2 regions of the Halomonas sp. A020 genome follow, and region 1 is predicted to be linked to the other one. Evidence: predicted binding sites of a transcription regulator. Region 1 holds the regulator's gene; the other holds the start of a gene.

The links. The regulator LexA, encoded in region 1, represses DNA repair genes until DNA is damaged. The targets are predictions, from matches to a motif close to TACTGTNTANNTANACAGTA.
Region 2: FRH_RS11500 (Y-family DNA polymerase) is a predicted target of LexA. The motif match lies at 8,814-8,833, and genes of this name have one in related genera.

Annotation. Positions count from the first base shown of each region.
Region 1 covers NZ_AP022850.1:2,976,398-2,986,593, reverse strand. Annotated here, with positions in the region: gene ppsA (phosphoenolpyruvate synthase) at 1-2,189, opposite strand, end outside; gene FRH_RS13920 (pyruvate, water dikinase regulatory protein) at 2,423-3,256, shown strand; gene FRH_RS13915 (hypoxanthine-guanine phosphoribosyltransferase) at 3,269-3,847, opposite strand; gene nagZ (beta-N-acetylhexosaminidase) at 3,891-4,901, opposite strand; gene FRH_RS13905 (L,D-transpeptidase) at 4,986-5,501, opposite strand; gene FRH_RS13900 (TetR/AcrR family transcriptional regulator) at 5,479-6,156, opposite strand; gene lexA (transcriptional repressor LexA) at 6,407-7,081, shown strand; gene FRH_RS13890 (energy-coupling factor ABC transporter permease) at 7,119-7,790, opposite strand; gene purU (formyltetrahydrofolate deformylase) at 7,806-8,660, opposite strand; gene FRH_RS13880 (ribonuclease J) at 8,934-10,196, shown strand, end outside.
Region 2 covers NZ_AP022850.1:2,461,471-2,471,666, forward strand. Annotated here, with positions in the region: gene FRH_RS11440 (hypothetical protein) at 1-158, opposite strand, end outside; gene FRH_RS11445 (toprim domain-containing protein) at 170-2,836, opposite strand; gene FRH_RS11450 (ogr/Delta-like zinc finger family protein) at 2,998-3,282, opposite strand; gene FRH_RS11455 (hypothetical protein) at 3,282-3,482, opposite strand; gene FRH_RS11460 (hypothetical protein) at 3,521-3,724, opposite strand; gene FRH_RS11465 (hypothetical protein) at 3,750-3,956, opposite strand; gene FRH_RS11470 (hypothetical protein) at 4,002-4,328, opposite strand; gene FRH_RS11475 (hypothetical protein) at 4,377-4,574, shown strand; gene FRH_RS11480 (LexA family transcriptional regulator) at 4,852-5,517, shown strand; gene FRH_RS11485 (hypothetical protein) at 5,548-6,624, shown strand; gene FRH_RS11490 (STAS-like domain-containing protein) at 6,614-6,982, shown strand; gene FRH_RS11495 (hypothetical protein) at 6,975-7,463, shown strand; gene FRH_RS11500 (Y-family DNA polymerase) at 7,476-8,789, opposite strand; gene FRH_RS11505 (hypothetical protein) at 8,906-9,256, shown strand; gene FRH_RS11510 (hypothetical protein) at 9,505-10,196, shown strand, end outside.

The sequences.
Region 1 (10,196 bases):
GCAGGGTTACGCTCGTCGAACAAGTGCGCCACGATGCCTGAATCCCGATCCAAGCCCAGCGTTAACTGGGTAAGGTCATTCGAGCCAATGGAGAAGCCATCGAAATACTCGAGGAACTCGTCCGCCAATAGCGCGTTGGCGGGCAATTCACACATCATGATGACCTTCAAACCATCAGGGTGCTCATCACCGCCACGCTGCAAACCGTTAGCCGCTAGCAGATCGACCACTTCACGCGCTTCATCCGTGGTACGGACGAACGGCACCATGATTTCGACGTTGTTCAGCCCCATGTCGTCACGCACACGTTTCAGCGCGCGACATTCGAGCTCGAAACAAGGACGAAATGCCTCGGAGATATAGCGAGAAGCCCCACGGAAACCCAGCATGGGGTTCTCTTCACCAGGCTCGTAGAGCTTACCGCCTATCAGGTTTTCATACTCGTTGGACTTAAAATCCGACAACCGAACGATCACGCGCTGCGGATGAAAAGCGGCAGCTAGCGTGGAAATTCCCTCCACCAGCTTATCGACGTAGAAGCTCACCGGATCGGCATAGCCAGCAGTACGTAGATCGATGACCTGCTGAAGATCCGCAGGCAGCGTATCGTACTCGAGCAGCGCTTTCGGATGCACGCCAATCATGCGGTTGATGATGAACTCCAGACGCGCCAAGCCGACACCGGCATGAGGCAGACTGGCAAAGCCAAACGCACGATCCGGATTACCCACGTTCATCATGATTTTGAACGGGATTTCCGGCATCGAATCGACGCTGGACACATTACAATCAAAAGCCAACAGCCCTTCATAAACGTGGCCAGTATCACCCTCCGCACAGGAAACCGTCACGTCGATGCCTTCCTGCAGCTGCGTGGTAGCGTCGCCACAGCCCACCACGGCCGGAATGCCCAGCTCACGCGCGATGATCGCCGCGTGGCAGGTACGGCCGCCGCGGTTGGTCACGATGGCCGATGCGCGCTTCATGATCGGCTCCCAATCAGGGTCCGTCATGTCGGTCACTAGAATGTCGCCTTCCTGAATTTTGTCCATTTCGTCAGGGCTAAGAACGATCTTGACCGCCCCTCGCCCGATACGCTGACCGATGGCACGACCAGTAATCAGGGTGCGGCCTTTCTCACGCAGTTGAAAGCGCTCGAGCTTGCCACCCTCTTGCTGAGACACCACGGTTTCAGGACGTGCTTGCACGATGTAGAGCTTGCCGTCGTCACCGTCCAGTGCCCACTCGATATCCATGGGGCGTTGGTAGTGCTGCTCGATGATCACGGCCTGGCGCGCCAGATCCATGACCTGCTCATCATCAATACAAAAGCGACCGCGGTCTTTAAAGGGCACATCGACAGTTTCGACGGACTTACCGGCACTGGCATCTTGGCCGTAAACCATCTTGATCAACTTGGACCCTAACGTACGGCGCAACACCGCCGGACGGCCGGCAGCCAGGGTGGGCTTGTGAACATAGAACTCGTCAGGATTGACGGCTCCCTGCACCACGGTTTCGCCCAGCCCCCATGAGGCCGTGACGAACACGGCATCACGGTAGCCCGACTCCGTATCGAGCGTGAACATCACCCCGGAAGCACCCGTTTCGGAACGCACCATCTTTTGGACGCCCGCTGACAGGGCCACGTTTTCGTGGGCATAGCCACGGTGCACGCGGTAAGAGATTGCGCGATCATTGAAGAGCGAGGCAAACACTTCATGCACGGCGTGCTTGATGTTGGCAAAACCCTCGATGTTCAAGAAGGTTTCCTGCTGCCCTGCAAAGGAGGCATCGGGCAGATCTTCAGCCGTGGCAGAGCTGCGCACGGCCACTTTTAGGTTGGGATGCTGCGCCTGGAGTTGCTCATAGGCATCACGCAGGGATTTTTCGAAAGCGGGGGGCAGCGGTGTCTCGATGATCCATTGGCGGATCGTTTTACCAGCTTCAGCCAACGCTTTGACGTCGTCGACGTCTAGGCGAGCGAGCGTGTCATTGATGCGGTCGTTCAAGCCTTCATGGGACAGAAACTCACGATATGCGTGGGCCGTGGTCGCAAAACCGCCGGGCACCGTGACGCCAACACCCGACAAGTTGGAAATCATTTCGCCTAGCGAGGCATTTTTACCACCCACGCGTTCGACGTCTGCCATACCTAGCTGATCGAACCACAGAATGTACTCTTCCACGCAACCCCCTCGCTCTCAGACTCTGTTGCAACCCATCAGGGCGACACTGTTAGACGCTGACACCCTAGCATTGCGGGGCCCTATTCGCCATTGGTCTAACAGCGAAGGGAGTGGAGGATTTTTACAACAACGATCGAATATGGCTGTTTTATGTAGTGGCAAGAAGCATTGTGCTGATGGAAGAGGCAGCCCACAATAGACGCTTAACGCATCTCTAGCTGGCGGAACAGTTTATGAAACGAACGGCCTTTTTCATTTCCGATGGTACAGGCATTACCGCAGAGAGTTTGGGTCGCAGCTTGCTGGCCCAGTTCAGCGATGTCGAGATCAACATGCTGACTAAACCTTATATCGATACCGTGGAAAAAGCCCAAGCGCTGGCGGAGGTCATCGAGTCCACCGCTATCCGCGATGGTCATCGGCCAATCATCATCGATACCATCGTGGATCAAAACATCCGTAACGTCATTCGCCAGGCGTCGGGCTTCAAGGTCGATATTTTTTCGACGTTCCTGGAGCCGCTGGAGCAGGAGTTGGAAACCCACTCATCGTATAGCGTCGGGCGCACTCACTCCATTGGCAGCGACGACGTCTATATGGACCGTATCCACTCGGTACACTTTGCGCTCGATAACGATGATGGCGCACGCACCCATCAATACGACAAAGCCGACATCATTTTGGTCGGGGTGTCTCGCTGCGGCAAAACCCCGACGTCGCTATACCTAGCGCTTCAGTTCGGCATTCGCGCCGCCAACTATCCGCTGACCGAGGACGACCTCGACGAAGACGGTCACCTCAAGCTCCCCAAAGCCTTAGCTCCTCATCGACACAAACTGTTTGGTTTGACCATCGATGCCCGTCGGCTATCGGCCATTCGTAACGAGCGACGGCCCAACAGCCGCTACAGCTCAATGGATCAGTGTTTGCAGGAAGTAGAGCAGGCAGAATCGCTGTATCGAACCATGCACATTCCGTTCATCGATACGACGCGGTTTTCCGTGGAGGAGATTTCAACGCGAATGATTGCGGAGACCGGCCTAGCAAGGCGTTTCTCTCCTCGCTAGGCGCGGATGTGATTACATGCCCTTAGGCGCAAAAATCCCAGGGGCATTACGCCAATAGCCTTTGTAATCCATACCAAAACCGAAAACGTAGCGGTCGGCCACCTCCAAACTGCAGTAGTCGGCTTTCAGTCCCGGCACTGCTTTACGGTCATGCTGTTTATCGACTAATACCGCGGTCGTGACACTGGCGGCCTGTGCCTCTTTGCAGTATTCGAGAATAGCGGCCAGTGTCGCGCCTTCATCGAGAATATCATCGACGATGACGACGTGACGCCCCGCCATCGGCACCTCCGGAGAAACGCGCCAAAAAAGCTCACCGCCGCGCAACTCGTTGCGATAACGAGTGGCGTGTAGATAGTCCACTTCCAATGGAAAGCCTAGACGTGTCAACAAGTGGCCCGTGGTAATGAGACCACCGTTCATGACACAGTAAAACACCGGCAGCTTGTCGCCCAAGTCACGCGTGATCTCTTCGGCCATGCGATCCAACGCTCGCTCTACCTGCTCCTGTGATATCAGGCAATCCGCGTTATCCATCAACTCACGCATGGAATCCAACGATTCAAGCGCTTCTTTATCCAACTTGGACATGCTCCATCTCCATAAAGACGTCTTAACAGATAACGGTATAAAATTAATTCGCCAATGCTTCTAGCTTGGCATGAGTGCGCCGCCAGCGCCCAAGGGCAGCCAGGGCATCGATATCAGGTCTCGCACGGCCATAACGCAGTTTGGCAGGGCGTTTGTTCGATACCCCTTCACAGGCGTGGACGACCTCAAGAGCAGCGGCACGATCGTTACATATCAGCAGCATGTCGCAGCCAGCCGTCAAAGCTGCCTTGGCGCGCTCCGTGGGTCCACCGGCTTCATGCGCCCCGGTCATGCTCAAATCATCCGAGAAAATACACCCTTTGAAACCCAGCGATTCGCGTAGCATGCCCAGCCACGTCGGCGAAAACCCAGCGGGACGTTTATCGAACGCCGAATAAATGACATGGGCTGGCATGACGCCGTTTAAAACGCCCGCAAGTTCACGAAACGGCACAAGATCGCGCGCTTTCAATTCGGCTAGCGGCCGGTCATCGACGGGTAGCGCCACGTGGGAGTCTGCCGCCACGCCCCCATGCCCGGGAAAGTGTTTACCCACAGCGGCCATGCCAGCCTCGTGCAAGCCCTCGATAAACGCATGGCCAAGTTTGGCTACGTGAATAGGGTCACTGCTAAAGCTGCGCTCACCAATCACGCTGGACACGCCACTCTCAACGTCCAATACGGGGGCGAAGCTGATATCCAATCCGCAGGCGGCCATCTCCATGCCCAACAGCCAGCCGGTATCTTTGGCAAGACTCACACCCGCGACCGGGTCGCTGGCGAACAGCTCACCCAGACGCGCCATAGCGGGTAGCCGGGTAACGCCCTGCTTGATTCGCTGGACACGCCCCCCCTCTTGGTCAATCCCCAGTAGCAAATCGCCTCTCACACGACGAATACTGTCGCACAGCTTGCGAACCTGATACGCGTCTTCGACGTTACGAGCAAACAGAATCACACCGCCTACGGCAGGATCTTTTAGCAGGCGCTTATCAGCGTTGGTTAACTGTGGCCCTTCAAGGTCGAGCATGACCGGGCCAATGGGTTGCGTCATGATGGTGAGTCCAACAAAAAGGGCGCCATTCTAGACTAACCGCTTGGCGTGTCAAAATTCTGGCGCGACGTCCTGTGGGTGGGCTTAATGCAGCCAAACCGGCGTACCGGGCTGGGCGTGATCGAATAGGAAATGTAAATCGTGATTGCGCACGCGTATACAACCGTGTGAGGCTGGCGTGCCCATGGGCTGATCCTCCGGGGTGCCATGCAAGTATATGTAGCGCCGCTGGGAATCGACGTTTCTCCCGCGATTCACGCCGCGCTCCAAACCGCATAGCCAAAGTATCCGCGTCAGGATCCAGTCACGCTTGGGGAAGCTGGCCGCGAGAGTTGGCGAATAGACTTCGCCCGTCCACCGGCGACCCCGAAATACCGCGTTATCGGGACAGCCTTGGCCAATCGATGCGCGCACGTAGTGCCAGCCAAGCGGCGTTTGACCGCTGCCCTCTTCCTGCCCAACGCCTGCCAGCCCCGTCGAAATCGTACACTCATGCTGAATATCGTTACCTTGCCACCAGCAGAGTCTCTGACGCTGGGTATCGATCTCTATCCAACCACCGTGTGTAGGCGGCAGCTCAGCTAGCTTGGGCGTTTTCATGATGACCCTCTTCAACCGCGGCGGGCAACGGCGCATTCATGGCGGCGACCACGACGGGCCGCAGGCGTCGTACCAGATCCCGCACCGTGACCTGTTCTTGGTAATCCTTGGCGGCGATATCACGCAGCGCATCCAAGCCTGACAGCGTGAATATCACCGTTCCCAACATAAAGTGTAGCCGCCAGAAACGCTCAGCGTCCGGCAGGTCTGGGGTCGCTTGGCGCACCAGCTCGGTGAAGCGCGTAAACACGTCGCCATATTGCTGCTGAATATAACGCCTTAAATGCCCCTGAGCCTGGCTATACGCCAGACCCAGGAGCCTCATGAACACTTTCAGGCTATTGCGTTCTGCCGGGACGGCCAACACCGTGGTCGCCATGGTCTCAAGCAGCACTTCCAAAGGAATCGGTTGGCCTTGATGGCGCGTCTCGAGTTCATCCAGTGCCGTATGAAAACGTGCCGAAAACGGATCGAGATAGCGAGCGAACACCGCTTGAATCAGCGCTTTTTTGGAACCAAAGTGGTAGTTGACGGCCGCCAAATTGACGCGTGCCTTGCTGGTGATATTGCGCAGCGACGTCTCGGCAAAGCCTCGCTCTGCAAATAGCACCTCTGCCGTGTCTAATATACGCGTTACCGTATCTGATTGGGCCATCTCGCCCTCCAAAAAACAGGTGTTTTAAACAACGCTGCATACTATGACATATGTCTGACAGGCTCAATCACTTATCCAGTTCGCCAACGGTCCATGGGCGGCGCCTTGTTTACCTAGCTTTCAAAGCGCTCGCTATGTACTGGCGTTTGTCATGGACCATGTACTGGACAGAGCAACATACTGTATACTTAAACACATACTGATTAAGCCGACATGTAGCTACTGTCTTTTCACTGTTTTGGAGTTTGGTATGTCTCGTCCACTCACAGCACGTCAGCAGCACGTATTTGATTTCATCGTCAAAACCATGGGTGACCTGGGGTACCCGCCAACGCGCGCTGAAATCGCCAAGGCGCTAGGGTTCCGCTCTCCAAATGCTGCCGAGGAGCATTTGCGTGCGCTCGAGCGTAAAGGCGCCATACGCATCATTCGAAATACGTCGCGGGGAATTCGGCTACCGAACCAGGAGGTGCTGGAACCTAGCGAAGTGCCAGCATCGACAACGGCCGCCTCCGAGCCTGTACCCAATGGGCTACCCGTGATTGGCGAAGTTGCCGCCGGTAGTCCAATCTTGGCTGCCGAACACATAGACCGCTACTGCCCGCTTCCAGCCGAGTATTTTACGCCCAAAGCCGATTACCTATTACGTGTACGCGGCCTCTCCATGAAAGATGTCGGCATTTTGGAAGGCGACCTTCTGGCCGTTCATCGCACTGATCGCGTACGCGATGGCCAGATCGTCGTAGCACGGTTAGAAGACGAAGTGACGGTCAAGCGTTTTAAACGCCAGGGCCATCAAGTCACGTTGATCGCCGAGAATGCCGACTTCCCACCGATCGAGATCGATCTGCGCACCCAACAACTGGATATCGAGGGTGTCGGCGTCGGCGTTATTCGGGGCGGAAACGGACAAGCGCTCGGCTGAGCTGAGGCCGTGGTCAGACCCGGCACACGAAGTGTATTTACTGTGAGTCGATGTAACGGTGGTCATTGAAGGTGGCCACCCAACTTGGGTGGTAGACTAGCAAGATGCTGAGCAGCATCCCGGTGATGAAGGCTTCCGACGGCATCAGCAGCGGTAAAAAGCGGGCATACTCTTGAGCGAGATATACGGCCTCAGGATCCGTGCCCGCCAATATGATGAGCGCCACCGCGACAAGCCCGCCACCTAACGTCGACAGCGCTGCGCCGAAAAATCCGCAGGCGAATAAGAACACCATCAAATTATCCGGCAGGCGGCGATCCACCAGACGCCACACGATGCCTGTCACCATAGCAGGCACGATGCCAGTCACCAGTACGTTCGCCCCAAGCAGGTTCCACTCGTTACGTCCAATCGCTACCATGGCAGCGTTGATCATTACGTTGCTCAGCAGCGCTAACGGCATTTTAAAGACCAGCGTCATTAACACCGTAAATACTAGGTGAAGCGTCAACCAATCCACTGCTTGGGCGCGAAGCTGCCAAAACAGCATGACGACAAGCGTCGCGGCCAACCATCGATGTTGGAGCGCGGTATCTTCGAGCAACGGTTGCCAAGGGCGCAGCCAAATGCACCAGCCCACCATGCCCAATGACAACAACCACGTCATCACCAGCGCCCATGGTGCCAATACGCTCTGTGCAAACGACATAGCGCCCCCGGTAGATTAACTAAAGACGACTGTTTTATTGCCGTGAATGAGCACACGATCTTCCAAGTGCCAGCGTAAACCACGCGCCAACACCGCTTTTTCAACGTCGCGACCGAAGCGAACGAGATCGGTCGGCGTGTGGCAATGGCTGACCCGATGTATGTCCTGCTCGATGATCGGGCCCGCGTCCAGCTCTTCGGTGACGTAATGGCAGGTCGCACCGATCAGCTTCACACCGCGCTCATAAGCTTGATGATACGGCTTGGCACCCGCGAACGACGGCAGGAAACTGTGGTGGATATTGATGACTCGGCCCGCATAGCGTTCGCAAAGGGAAGGCGGCAGTATTTGCATGTAGCGCGCCAGCACCACACAGTCGGCGCGGGCCGCATCGATCTGCTCTTGCACTTGATCGAATGCCCGCTGCTTGTTGGTAGGATCGACCGGTACGTGATGATAGGGAATACCGTACCACTCCGTGAGTGAACGCATATCGTCATGGTTAGAAATGACGCCCACGATATCGCAATCCAGCTCGCCTGCTTGCCAGCGATACAGCAAGTCGACCAAGCAGTGAGACTCTCTAGACACCATGAGCACCACACGGCGACGCTTTTGCGTATCTACCAACGACCACTGCATATCGAATTCGGCGGCGACGGGCTCGAACGCCGTGCGCAACGCTTCCGCCGACATACCCAGTGAGTCCGCCAGAATTTCATAGCGCATGAAAAAGCGACCAGTCTCTAAATCAGAGTGCTGGCTTGCTTCGGTAATGGAACCACCCTGCTGAGCAATAAAGCTTGAGACACGCGCCACAATGCCCACCTGATCGGGGCAGGAAACAACTAAACGGTAATAATGAGACATCACAGACACTCTTAACGTATTTAACGGCACGCTCGCCAAGCACCTGCCTAACGGCAGATAAACGCTTTAGCCGCATTAGTGTAACGTAAGCAAGATAAGGAAGCACCGCGGTCTGGTGCCGCGATGATTGTTACCCGCCCCCCGCATCCCGTATAGTTAAGATATTACTTTCTAGGCTTTTCATAACTGATGCATCCATCACGCGTTCAACTTCGTCCCCGTCGCCGCCCGCCCCTGCGCCTGCTACCGCTTGGTGGCTGTGGCGAAATTGGAATGAACCTCACGCTGTATGGGTATGACGATCAGTGGATCGCCGTTGATTGCGGCATGATGATTCGCCAAGACCTGCCGAATTCTCCGCTTCAAGTGCCCAACACGGAAACCCTGGAAGCGCTCAAGATCACCCCCAAAGCCCTGTTCATTACCCACGGCCATGAAGACCACATCGGCGCCGTGGCGTGGCTTTGGCCCAAATGGGGCTGCCCGATTTTTGCCACCCCACTCGCAGCGGGACTCTTGCGCTACAAGTTTGCCGAACATCAGCTCAGTAGCGCAGCGATCCAGACCATCGAACCGGGGGAGGCAGTAGAGAGTGGCCCCTTCACCCTTCGCTATCTCAGCGTCACCCACTCCATCCCCGAGAGCTGCGCCATCATGATGCAAGCGGGGGATTACCGCATTCTCCACACGGGTGATTGGAAACTGGACCCAACCCCGCTCATTGGCTCACCGGTCAATGCGGCTCAATTCAGAGCACTGGCACCGGTCGATTTGCTCGTAGGGGATTCAACCAACGCGCCCATGCCGGGACAGTCGGCCAGCGAAGGGGACGTAGCCAAGGCGTTGGCGAAAACGCTGAGCGCTTGCACAGGCAGGGTGGTCGTGTCTTGCTTTGCCAGCAACCTGGCGCGGGTATTGGCCATTGGTTTGGCAGCCCAGGCGAGTGGACGCCGGGTTAGCCTGATGGGCCGCTCGATGGAGCGGATGGTGAGTGTGGCCAGAGGCCTGGGCTATTTGGACGACTTCCCGCCCCTGGTGCCCGCCCATGACCTGGGCTACCTCCCCCCTGAAGAGGTCGTGATCATTGCCACCGGTAGCCAGGGCGAGCCTCGCGCCGCCTTGCAACGCTTGGCCCAGCGTCGCCACCCCTTTGTCGATTTAGAACCGGGCGATAGCGTGATTTTTTCTGCCAAAGCCATTCCAGGCAATGAGCGCCCCATCGAGCAGCTTAAAAAGCGTTTGTTGCAACTCGATGTCACGCTGTTCGATGAAACGCACCATCCCGAGCTTCACGCTACCGGACACCCTGCCCAGGAAGAGCTTAGAAAGCTCTATCAGTGGGTCAGACCCAAAATGCTGCTACCGGTGCATGGCGAGGCTCGCCATCAAGCGGCGCATCAAGCGCTTGCCGAAGAGCTGGGCATTCAAGCACCGCTGACGCCTGTGAATGGCGACATGCTAGTACTCGACCAGCAAGGGTTACGCTGCGAGACGCGCTATCCTCAGCCTCCCTGCATCGTCAATCAAAATAGCGTG
Region 2 (10,196 bases), 510 kb from region 1:
ACCTCTGCCAGGCGCTTCAACGCGGTTAGGCCTTGAGCCGCTACTTGGGCGCAATAAGAGTGGTGGTTGGCCTCGGCGGCGATCATGGCTTCCAACGCCTGGCGGTTGCGTTCACGAATACGCTGAACCACCAGGGGCATACTGGGTTGAGTGGTCATCACAGGCTCCTTCATGCTTGAAACACCCAGCACTTCACGCTGCCGCCGTGCAGGCGGACGCGGGAGTTCACGGTGCGGTTGGATTCGATAAACTTGCGGGTCTTGCTGGTCTTCAAATAGCGCTTCAGCTCGCGCATTTCGGGGGTGCGCAGCTTGTATTCGGCGCAGGTGCGCTCGAAGTCTTTAAGGTTCACGGCGATGTGCTCGCTGCCCTTGCCGTAGTGGTTCAGCTGTGGCTCGTCGCGCAGGCCTTCGATGTAGTCGAAGGCTTCCCAAAATTCGGCCACCATCGGGTGGTCGGCGTTGATGGATTGCTGCCGCTCGCGGGCCATCTGCTCCACCATGCCGTTGGCCATATCGATGGTTTGTTGGTCGAACAGCCCCAAGCCCTCCGGCCCCAGGCACTCCACCAACGCCATTAGCTGGCCGTGGCACTTGGCGATGCGCAGCACCTTGATATCCGGGTCATCGGCCAAGCGGTCGGCGTAGAAACGGGCGCGCTGGGTGATGGTGGCCAACAGCGCGGCTTCCCGTTGGGCGACGGCCAAGGCGAACTGGCTGACGTGCTCTAGCTCGGTACGCTCCAGCCCCTCGGCCAGCGCTTTGGTGGTTTTGTTCTGGCCTTCCCGGGTGAAATGCAGGTGGCAGATACGGGTTTGAATCGCCTCGCCCGCCTGCACCGGGGCGTTCTGGCTAATCACAATGCTGCCGCGAAAGGGCGGCTCGTAGGTGTCGTTGCCGCTGTTCTTCACGCCACGGGCGCGGATCGAGCGGCCGTTGAAGGCGGTTTTCAGCTCATCCCAATCGAACTGCTTCTGCTTGGCACCGCCTTCCTGCTCGCGGTCGGATTCGATCAGCACCACCGGCAGGTTGCTCACCTGGGCAAAGTTACGGCTGCGGGCGGGCATGGTGGCCTTGCTGGGGTCGAAACCCTCATAATCGCGCCGGCCGCACAGCTTCCACAGAAACTCGATCAGCGTGGATTTACCCGCGCCGGCTTCACCCACGATCTCTAAAAACGGGAAGCTGCCCATCTCGGCGCGGATCTGCTCGGCCAGCAGGCTGCCCATCCAGTACGCCAGGGCCACCACGCCCCGAGAGCCATACGCGCCCAAGAGCTGCTGCGTCCACTCAGTGCTGAACGCCTTGCGGTCGGGGTTGATGTGCAGCGATACGGATTGGCTGAGGGTTTTCAGCTGGCGGCGGGGGCCAAGCTCGAAAAAGTCCTCGCTGTTGATCGGCACCACCTTGCCACCGGCCACGGCAAGATCGCCGAACACATACGCGCCGTGCTCCTTGCTGTAGCCGATGAAGTCGATGGTCTCGACGGTTTTGATGTTGCCGATCTGGTCCTGCAGCAGGCTATCGAGCTGCTGGCTGGTACCCGTCCACACCGCGCCGGGGGCAATGCCCAGCAGGCGCTTTTTGTACTCAGAAGCCGAGGCCAGCTGGCCGCCGCTGAAGGTGTTCTTGATGGGCGGGCGACCGTCGGGAAACTCCACGCGGTAGTAGTACCAGCTCTCATCGGTCACCGCGTTGGCCTGGTAGTACAGCGCTGTGGGGAAACAGGTGCAGATGCGCTTCACGCTGCCGGATTGCTCCAGCGCCGCATCGCGCAGGGCGGGGTCGATCTGCCGCTGGTCTTCGCCGTCTAGCCCATCGGCGCGCAGGGCGCGGTCGAAGGCGTCCATGTCCAGCTTCCACCACCACAGCTGGCGTTTGAACTCGAACCAGAACTCCCGCTGTTCACGGCGCTTGTACATCAACAGCGCCTTCGCCATGGCCGTGGGGGCCAGCAGCAGGTCGCCGTGGTAGCGGTAGGTTTCCTGGTGTTTCTCGTTGAGCTCGCCGCGCTGGTGGGCGTCGTTCCAGTCGTGGCCACCGTTCGGGATCTGCGCCGCGTAGCACTCCCAGCCCGCCGCCCTGGCGCGCTTTACGTGCTTATGAGTAGCGTTGTGGCCGGCGCGGTTGTTATCCAGCGCCCATACCAATGTGGGGCGGCTGGTACCGGCCTGGTGCGCGGCATCGGAAAGGGCGTTCAACGCCTCATCGGGGTAGTTGCCGCAGCTCATAGCGGAAACCGCCGCGATGCCGTGGTGGTAAAGGGCTATTGCATCGAAGATGCCCTCTACAATCCACACTTCCTCAGCCGCTACTAAATCAGCGGCGGTGAGGGCTGGCGGGCACCACCACTGGCCTTTGTAGCGGCCAACGAAATTGGCTTTCTGCTTGCCGAAGCGCTCCGGGTTATCCAGCAGGCGCTCCCAGTAAGCGCCGCCGGGTAGGGCGAAGCGCACGGTGGCGGTGCCGCCAATTTCCGGCTTCCAGTAGCTCTCTTGGGTGTACCAGCCCTGAATGCGGGAAAGCTCGAAGCCCCGGCCATCGCGCAGGTAGCCATCGGCCACCGGCGTGGTGGAACTGGGCGTTTCGTTCGCTTTCGGGCTGTAGCGATCGCTCCAGGAGCGGAACAGATCCGGGAACAGCGCTTTGATGTGGATTTGTGCGCCACAGTTGTTTTCCCGCCCGCATTTCAGCATCCACGGCGCGTCAGCGTTGATGTACGCCTCGCGCTTACCGCACTCCGGGCAGCGCACCCGTTGCAGGTAGGGGCCGCGCTCAATCGCCTCAAAATCGCTGATTAAGCGCGCAACAATGTCCTGGCGCAGCGATGAATTCACGCTCGCCTCCTTATTCAACAAATGGATGGGGCTGGGCTTGGGCTTAGCTCACGGCACCGGCGGGGCCGTGGGTGCCCCCTTTCGGCCGGGCATAACACACAGGCCGAAAGGGGCGTGGTGGCCGCGGGGGCCTTGGGTGATGGGCAGCTCTCTGCATCGTCTTAACCCTCATAACGTTCGTCGTTGGCGGCTGGGCGGGTGATGTCCAATTGCATCTGCTGGATCAGGCGAGGCGCGAACGGAAGATCCACCCGGGCGTTGGGGATATCGCTCGGGGTGAGGGTGTGCAGCACCTGAAACCCCGCCTTGCCTCGAAAGCCGCACTCCACGTTGCGGCACTCCACTACCCCTTCGCGGTACACCGGTGTTAGCCCCTGGCTGTTGCGGACCCGCATGTTGTGGCCGCAGTGGGGGCAGGGCATACGGTGCTTGGAAGCGGTCGACATCAATGGTTTCTCCCTACCGGATAAAGGGCGCGGCCGCGGCCGGTGAGCCCTTGGGTGCCTTTACGTAGCCGCCGCCGCAGTAGCCATTCGGCGGCGTCGTCCAGGCTGGTTAAATCCTGCTGTTCACACACCTGCTGCAGCGCGGCCTCTAGCTGGTCGTTCAGCGGAAGGCGTTCGCCGCGTGCCGGTTGGTCAGCCATACCTCAATGCTCCTTGAGGGCCTCAAAAAGCCCTGCCTTTACGACGCCTGCTGGGGCACAGTGCTAAGTGAGAGATCCGCAACGCCCAGCGTCTCTAGGGCTTCTTTCAGCACCAGTTGGCGCAGCAGCGATGCCCGCTCGATGCCGGTGTAATCCACCAGCGCATCGATCAGTCGGGCCTCGTACTGATCCAAATTGAGAGCGGCGTAGCGGGTGCGCACACGTTTGGGGTCCTGGTACATGGCAAACATCCTTATGCAAGCAGGGTCATTCGGCATTGAGGGTGTCTTGGTCGTACTGGGCGATGCCGCGCAGCAACAACATGCGAGCAGTGGCCGAGAGCGAGCGCATTTCCAGCTCGGCGATGCGCTCCAGGTCGGCGCGTTCGTCTTCGGTCATGCGCGTCAGTACTGTGCTGGTGCAGCCTTTGGGGGCATAAATTGGCTTTGGGGCAATAGCGTTGGGCGTGGTCATGGGGTAGGCTTCCGTATCAGGTTGAATAACTTTGGCCGCAGCGGTTTAGCGCTCGTACAAGCGCACCAGCTTGCGCTGCAGGAAGTGCTCATCCATGTGGGTGCGCAGTTCGCACAAGGCGTCTTCCACCTGCTCGAACGGCGCGTTTTGGGCCAGCATCGTGGCAGCGAGCTGACTCACCGCCTGGGCGGTGGTGCGCTCTTCCAGCGCTTCGAGATCGGCCAGCGGGTTGGGCTTCTCCGTGCCCTGGCGCAGCGCCGTTTCAATGGTGCGGCGGGTACGTGGCGAACAGCGGTTCAGGTTCACTTCCACCCCGCGAAACAGCACGGTGGGGGAAGGCGGCAAGATGATCGTGGCAATGATGGTGACCATGGCAGTGGTTTCCTTTGTGATTACAGATGCCCAAGGAGGGCTTTGGTAATGTCTGAGCAACGTGTAGTTAGTCCCAAGGGTCAGCCGGAGAGAGCCGCCCAAGAGGTCGTTTTAGCGCTGTGTGAAACCGGTGCTTTTGATCTCGGTGGTGAGTACAAAGCGATGAGTACCGGGGACGGTGAAGCGCTGGCTGATGCCATCATTGCGGCTCACAAGAAGCTGACGGCTTATTACAAGGAGCTGTAGTGGCAACATGGTGGATACCTGCGCATAGGGCCGCGGCAAGATCGATAGCCCGTTTGCGCAGTTCCTCCCCTGTTAAGCCTTGCTTAGCGAGTTCTCCCACGGTTTCTGCAAGAACCTTGTTGGCCATCACTTGTTGGTGGCCTTCCAGGGGGATGTGGCAGTGAGATTCAGCGGGTGTGGCCATGGCAGTGGCTCCCTTTGCTATGTGTATCGAAGTGAAAGACATGAATAGAATGGTTCACAAAAATGAACCTGTCAATAAGGATGGTTCATAAAAATGAGCATTGGCGAGCGCCTGAGAGAAGAACGTGAGCGGATTGGGTTGAGTCAGACGGCCCTTGCGCAGATTGGGGGTGTAGGAAAAACCACCCAGATCAAATATGAAAAAGGTGCCAGTAGCCCTGATTCTTCCTACCTTTCCGCCGTTTCTGATGAGGGTGTGGATGTCTTTTACGTGCTCAAAGGCCAGCGTTCAGTAAATGCCACTGCTCAACCTCTCGGGGTTGCGTTAAGTGAACCATCGGCAGAGCTTTCACCCATCAAGATGTACGACATCGAAGCTGCTGCGGGCGCTGGTCGTAGCTTCGAGGGCGAGCCGGTCAAAACCACCCTTCACTTTCCTAGCAGTGAGCTGACCGAGCAGGGGCTAGACCCTGCCCAGGTGGTGGGCATCAAAGTGCGTGGGGATTCGATGGACGGCACCCTGGCCGATGGCGACTGGGTACTGGTGGATCGCAGCAACCGCGACCCGAAACAGGAAGGGGTGTTCTTGCTGCTGGTGAGTGGTGAGCGCCGGATTAAGCGGGTGCAGCGCTTGGCGGGCGGAGCGCTGTACTTGATCAGTGACAATGACCACTACCAACCGGAAATGATCAAACCGCAGGATATGCACGATGTGGTGATTCTGGGGCGGTGTGAGATACGGATTGGGCGGGTTGTGTAATTTACTAATAATTAAAAGGGAATTTGATTTATGAGAAAGTTATCGCCCAGTCAAAAGAAATATTTGTTAAAAAAGTCCAAAGATACTATAGCGTTAAGAAAAAAGAGAAATGCTTTAGCTAGTAAGGAAAGGTCAAAGAAGCGTGGTTACTTTATTCTAACTGGACCTGAGCATTTGTCTCTGGTAAAGAGCGACCCCAGAAAAAAGCTTATTTCATTTGTTAAAAGTATTAGACGGTTGGTTCTTAACGGGAAAGTCAATATCTGGATTGATTTCTCGCAAACTAATAAAGTTGTTGCTGATGGCATGATTTATCTCTATGCGGAGATTTCTCAGCTTAAAAAGCGTTTTCCTTATATTGATATTAGGTCAACAGCACCAATAGACCAGGTTGTAGCACAGGTTTTTAAAAAAATAGAATTTACAAGTTTAGTTAAATGCAGTATTCCACGAGCGCCCGAAGAGAAAAGAAAAGATGTTTACAGTTGGCTTGCGGCTTATGGTGAAAATGTCAATGGTGAAAACTGTGGAAATATTCTGAGTAAATATAAAGGTAGGATTGCTAATTCACTTTCAATACAGCTCTATAAGGGAATGTCTGAGGCAATGACCAATGCCAATCAGCACGCTTATATTGGGAATAGAAGAGACGGTATTGATATTAGTATGGGAACTAAGCCTTGGTGGCTTTTTTCGCAAGAGGTTGATGGACAGCTTACAGTTGTGCTTTGCGATCTGGGTGTGGGCATTCCCGATAGCTTACCAAAAACAAAACCAAGTCTAATTGAATCGCTTATGTATCTACTTGGAAATAAATTAACTGATTCTAAGCTTATTCAAGAAGCTGTGATAGATAGCGTTACAAGAACACATAAATCTTATCGTGGCAAAGGGTTGCGCCAAATAGTTGAAACAGTGGACTCTTGTAGTGAGGGCGAAATGTTTATATTAAGTAACTGTGGCGGATATAGGTATAAAAGTGGTGGTGAAACAGAAACAATTGACTATTCTAGTAGTATGAGCGGAACTATTGTAGGGTGGCGAGTGTCTTTACCTGAAAATATGGGTTCTGGTTCTAAGGAGAAGGAGCTAGAATGTGCTTATTGAAAACACGCCTTATTATAGGGCTATCGTAATGAAAGTTATTAACATAGCAAAAGACTTTTCGCCCTTCCCTGCTGGCAGATATGTAGATGAGGGACCGTTTAGTGGCGAGGCTTTTAGGAATGAGCATTTAATGCCAGCCCTTGCTACTGGTGAAGATGTCAAAATTATTTTTGATGGTGGGTTTGGTTACGGGTCTTCGTTTTTAGAAGAGTCGTTTGGTGGGCTTGTTAGGACAGGCCTTTTTAAAGGGCAGGATATTTTAAAAAAAATGAAGTTTGTTTCTGAAGAAGATCCTTTTTTAGTATCTGAGATTGAAAGCTATATAAGTGATGCAATGTTGGAAGCTAAGGATGCTTGATTTTTTTGATGTAAACGGCGTAGATGATTTTAGGGTTTTTATAAGCTTTATATCATTGCTGCTTATTGTGCTTGGTTGGATTGTTGTAAATAGTCAAAATAATAAAAGAGAGTTTAGGAAAGAGCTTAGAAGTGCTGTTGATGAGGTAATTGCTCAGGTGCTTGAAATAACCGAAAATGGTGTCGAATACCATGCCGGTAAGAAAGATAGATCGTTAGAGGCAAAAATAGTGCTATCTTTTAAATCTTTAAATAGAAGGGTTGATAGGTTGCCCTTTTCCAGTAATGAAAAGGAGTCCTTGAAATATCATCTTAGAGGCCACAAGAAAAGTATCACTGGCGTTAATTCGTTTGGGAATAATAAAGCCACTGCATCCACACCTAACTATTACACTATTGAGATAGCAGGTATATTGAACGCCAGGGACGATTTGCTAGATGAAATTGAACGCGCATTTCGGTATAAATGTTCTGTTCTATAATTAGTGAAAATACTACCTTGGCTTTAAATTCCTCTTAGCCGCCCCCTCATCCGTATACGCCTTCATCAGCTCATCCCAATGCGTTGTATAGCGCGGACTGCGGTTCGCGCAGCGGAGGTGCCAGGGGGCGTTCTTTTCTGGTAGGCCCAGGCGTACCGTGCCTTTTCCCATCTTCTCGTTCAGAGCGTCCATGGTGGCCATTAGCTTTTGGCTGCGTTGGCGCTCTTCTTCCGTTTGTGGCGTGTCCATCAGGCTGAGCTGTTGGCGGTGCTGGTCGGTGAGGTCGAGCATCATCACCCCGGCTTTTTTGTACGCGTAGTTAGGGCGGTAGATTTTGCGCAGCGCCTCTTGAGCGGCGTGGAGGATCTCGCGGGTGTCTTGGGTGGGGCGTTCCAGTTCCACCACCACGCTGGGGCAGTATTGCGGCAGGTCGGGCCGGAATCGGTTGGTTTTCAGAAACACCATGACGGCACGCGCCAGGCTTTTCTGCTGGCGTAGTTTTTCGGCACCGCGTTGCGCGTGGTGGCGGATGGCCCCTTGCAGGTCGGTGAGCTGCTGGGTGGGGCGGCCGAACGATCGGCTGGTCATGATGCGCTGTTTAGGTTCGTGCAGGTCGTTCATTTCCAGGCAGCGAATGCCGCGCAGCTCCAGCGCTGTGCGCTCTACGTTCACCGAGAACTTGCGCCGCAGGCGTTTGGCGTCCGCTTCGCGCAGATCCCAGGCGGTTTTGATGCCCATTACCTGCAGCCGCTCGTTCAGGCGGCGGCCAATGCCCCACACGTCGCCCACGTCGATTTGCTCCAGCAGGTGCCGGGCTTCGTCGCTATCGGCGTGGAGGATGCACACGCCGGGGTAGCCGGGGTGCTTTTTGGCGATGCGGTTGGCGAGCTTGGCGAGGGTATGGGTGGCCGCTACGCCCACGCACACGGGAATGCCGGTATAGCGGCGCACTTTCCAGCGCAGGGTTTTGGCGTGGGCCAGCAGCGCCTCTGGCGTGAAGCCATCCATGCGCACGAACATTTCATCAATGGAGTAGGGCTCAACGCCGGCGGTCTCCTCCTCGAGCACGCTCTGCACCCGGTGAGACATATCACCGTACAGCTCATAGTTGGAGGAGTAGAGAATCACTTCGCCGCGTTCGACCAGATGGCGCACATGATGGGCGGGCGTGCCCATTTCCACGCCCAGGGCTTTGAGCTCATTAGAGCGGGCGACGATGCAGCCGTCGTTATTCGAGAGAATGCCCACCGCTCGGTGGTTCAGCTTGGGGTTGAACACCCGCTCGCAGCTCACGTAGAAGTTGTTGCAGTCCACTAACCCGATCATGTCGCCTCCTTAACCCTTGTTAAATGCTGTTCGTTTATACAGTATTAGACATTAGGGAGGCGACAGGCAAACGCTAATATACGTCGCTGAATATGGAGCTAGCACAGGGCAACAGCATGCGAGTGACCTACTTGGGGCCTGCCGTGGTGGGGGTGGAGCACCCGGCGGTGGCGGAGATGGACCGGCGAAAATTTCCGCCGACCTGTTTTCTGGTGGAGATTAGCGAGGAGGCGCACCCAGGTGGGCCATGGATGGAAGGCGACGTGCTGGTGGTGGACGAAGCCCGCTCGTATGGCCACGCGGATCTGGTGGTGGCGGAAGTAGAGGGCGAGTACCGGTTGTTCAAAACCCAGCGCGTCGGCAGCCGCTGCCGCCTGTTGCCGCCCACGGGCGGAGAAGGGTGCTTCATCACCGCGAAGCAGTTTCGTGGGGTGGTGGTGAGGCAGGCGAGGTGCTGGGCGTTGTAGGAGATCGCTTACAAGCTTTATGGTCAATGGCTTACATCATTGCCTGAGCTGATTTGTCATAGTGGTGGTGTCGCCTAAAAGCACGCGTTGCAGGGTTGTTTCGCCAGAAGATTGCGGCACTGATACCCCCGGCCATGGAATGGCTGGGGGTATTAATTTGCCTCCCGTTCCAGATTGGTTCACGCGCTACCTGTGTGCTAGGTTATATTAAGAAAATATCCGTGAGCCTAATACAGCTAGGGGTAGGGATGAGTAAGAAATTAGATATAAATTCTTATGAGCGTACTAGTGATATTCTTGAGATCGTAGATACTCAAACCCCTACCGCAGTGAATGCCAATAATTTTGTGGCACTGATAGGAGATTACCGCTTAAAAGATTCAGAACCTCATTTAAAGTGTTTTTGTGAAAAAAAGAAAAAAGATATATGTGGTCAAAATCACAGAAATGGATATGTTGTTGAGTTAACTGATGGAATCAAGTCGCTCCTTGGAAGTACATGCGTTAAAGATTTTGATCCAGAAGGTGAGTTAAGGAAGTCAGTAGCTCATTATGACAATCAAAAGCGGTTCTTTGAAAGAGTTGGTTATGTTAATGATTGTTTTTATGACAAAGGTAAGATTGTAAAAAAATTAGAAGTAGAGGCTCAACAGATAGGTTGTGTAAATAAGTATGTTTCTGATTTGGTCAAATCATTACCTTCTGGTGCTGTCTCAAAGCTTCAGGAAATGGCTAAATCAGGTAGGCGATCTATAGCTGTGGATGTTAGAAAAGTAGTTGAAGAAAAAAATGAAGTCACTGGTAAAGTCGAAAAAGACGTAAGTATCCTTACACATACATTGGGAGAGATTCAAGGATTAAGTGTTTTCAATCATGCATATAGATTAAGTCTCCTTGATGAGTTGAAGAAAAAGATAGATCTCATAAATCGTTTGGAATA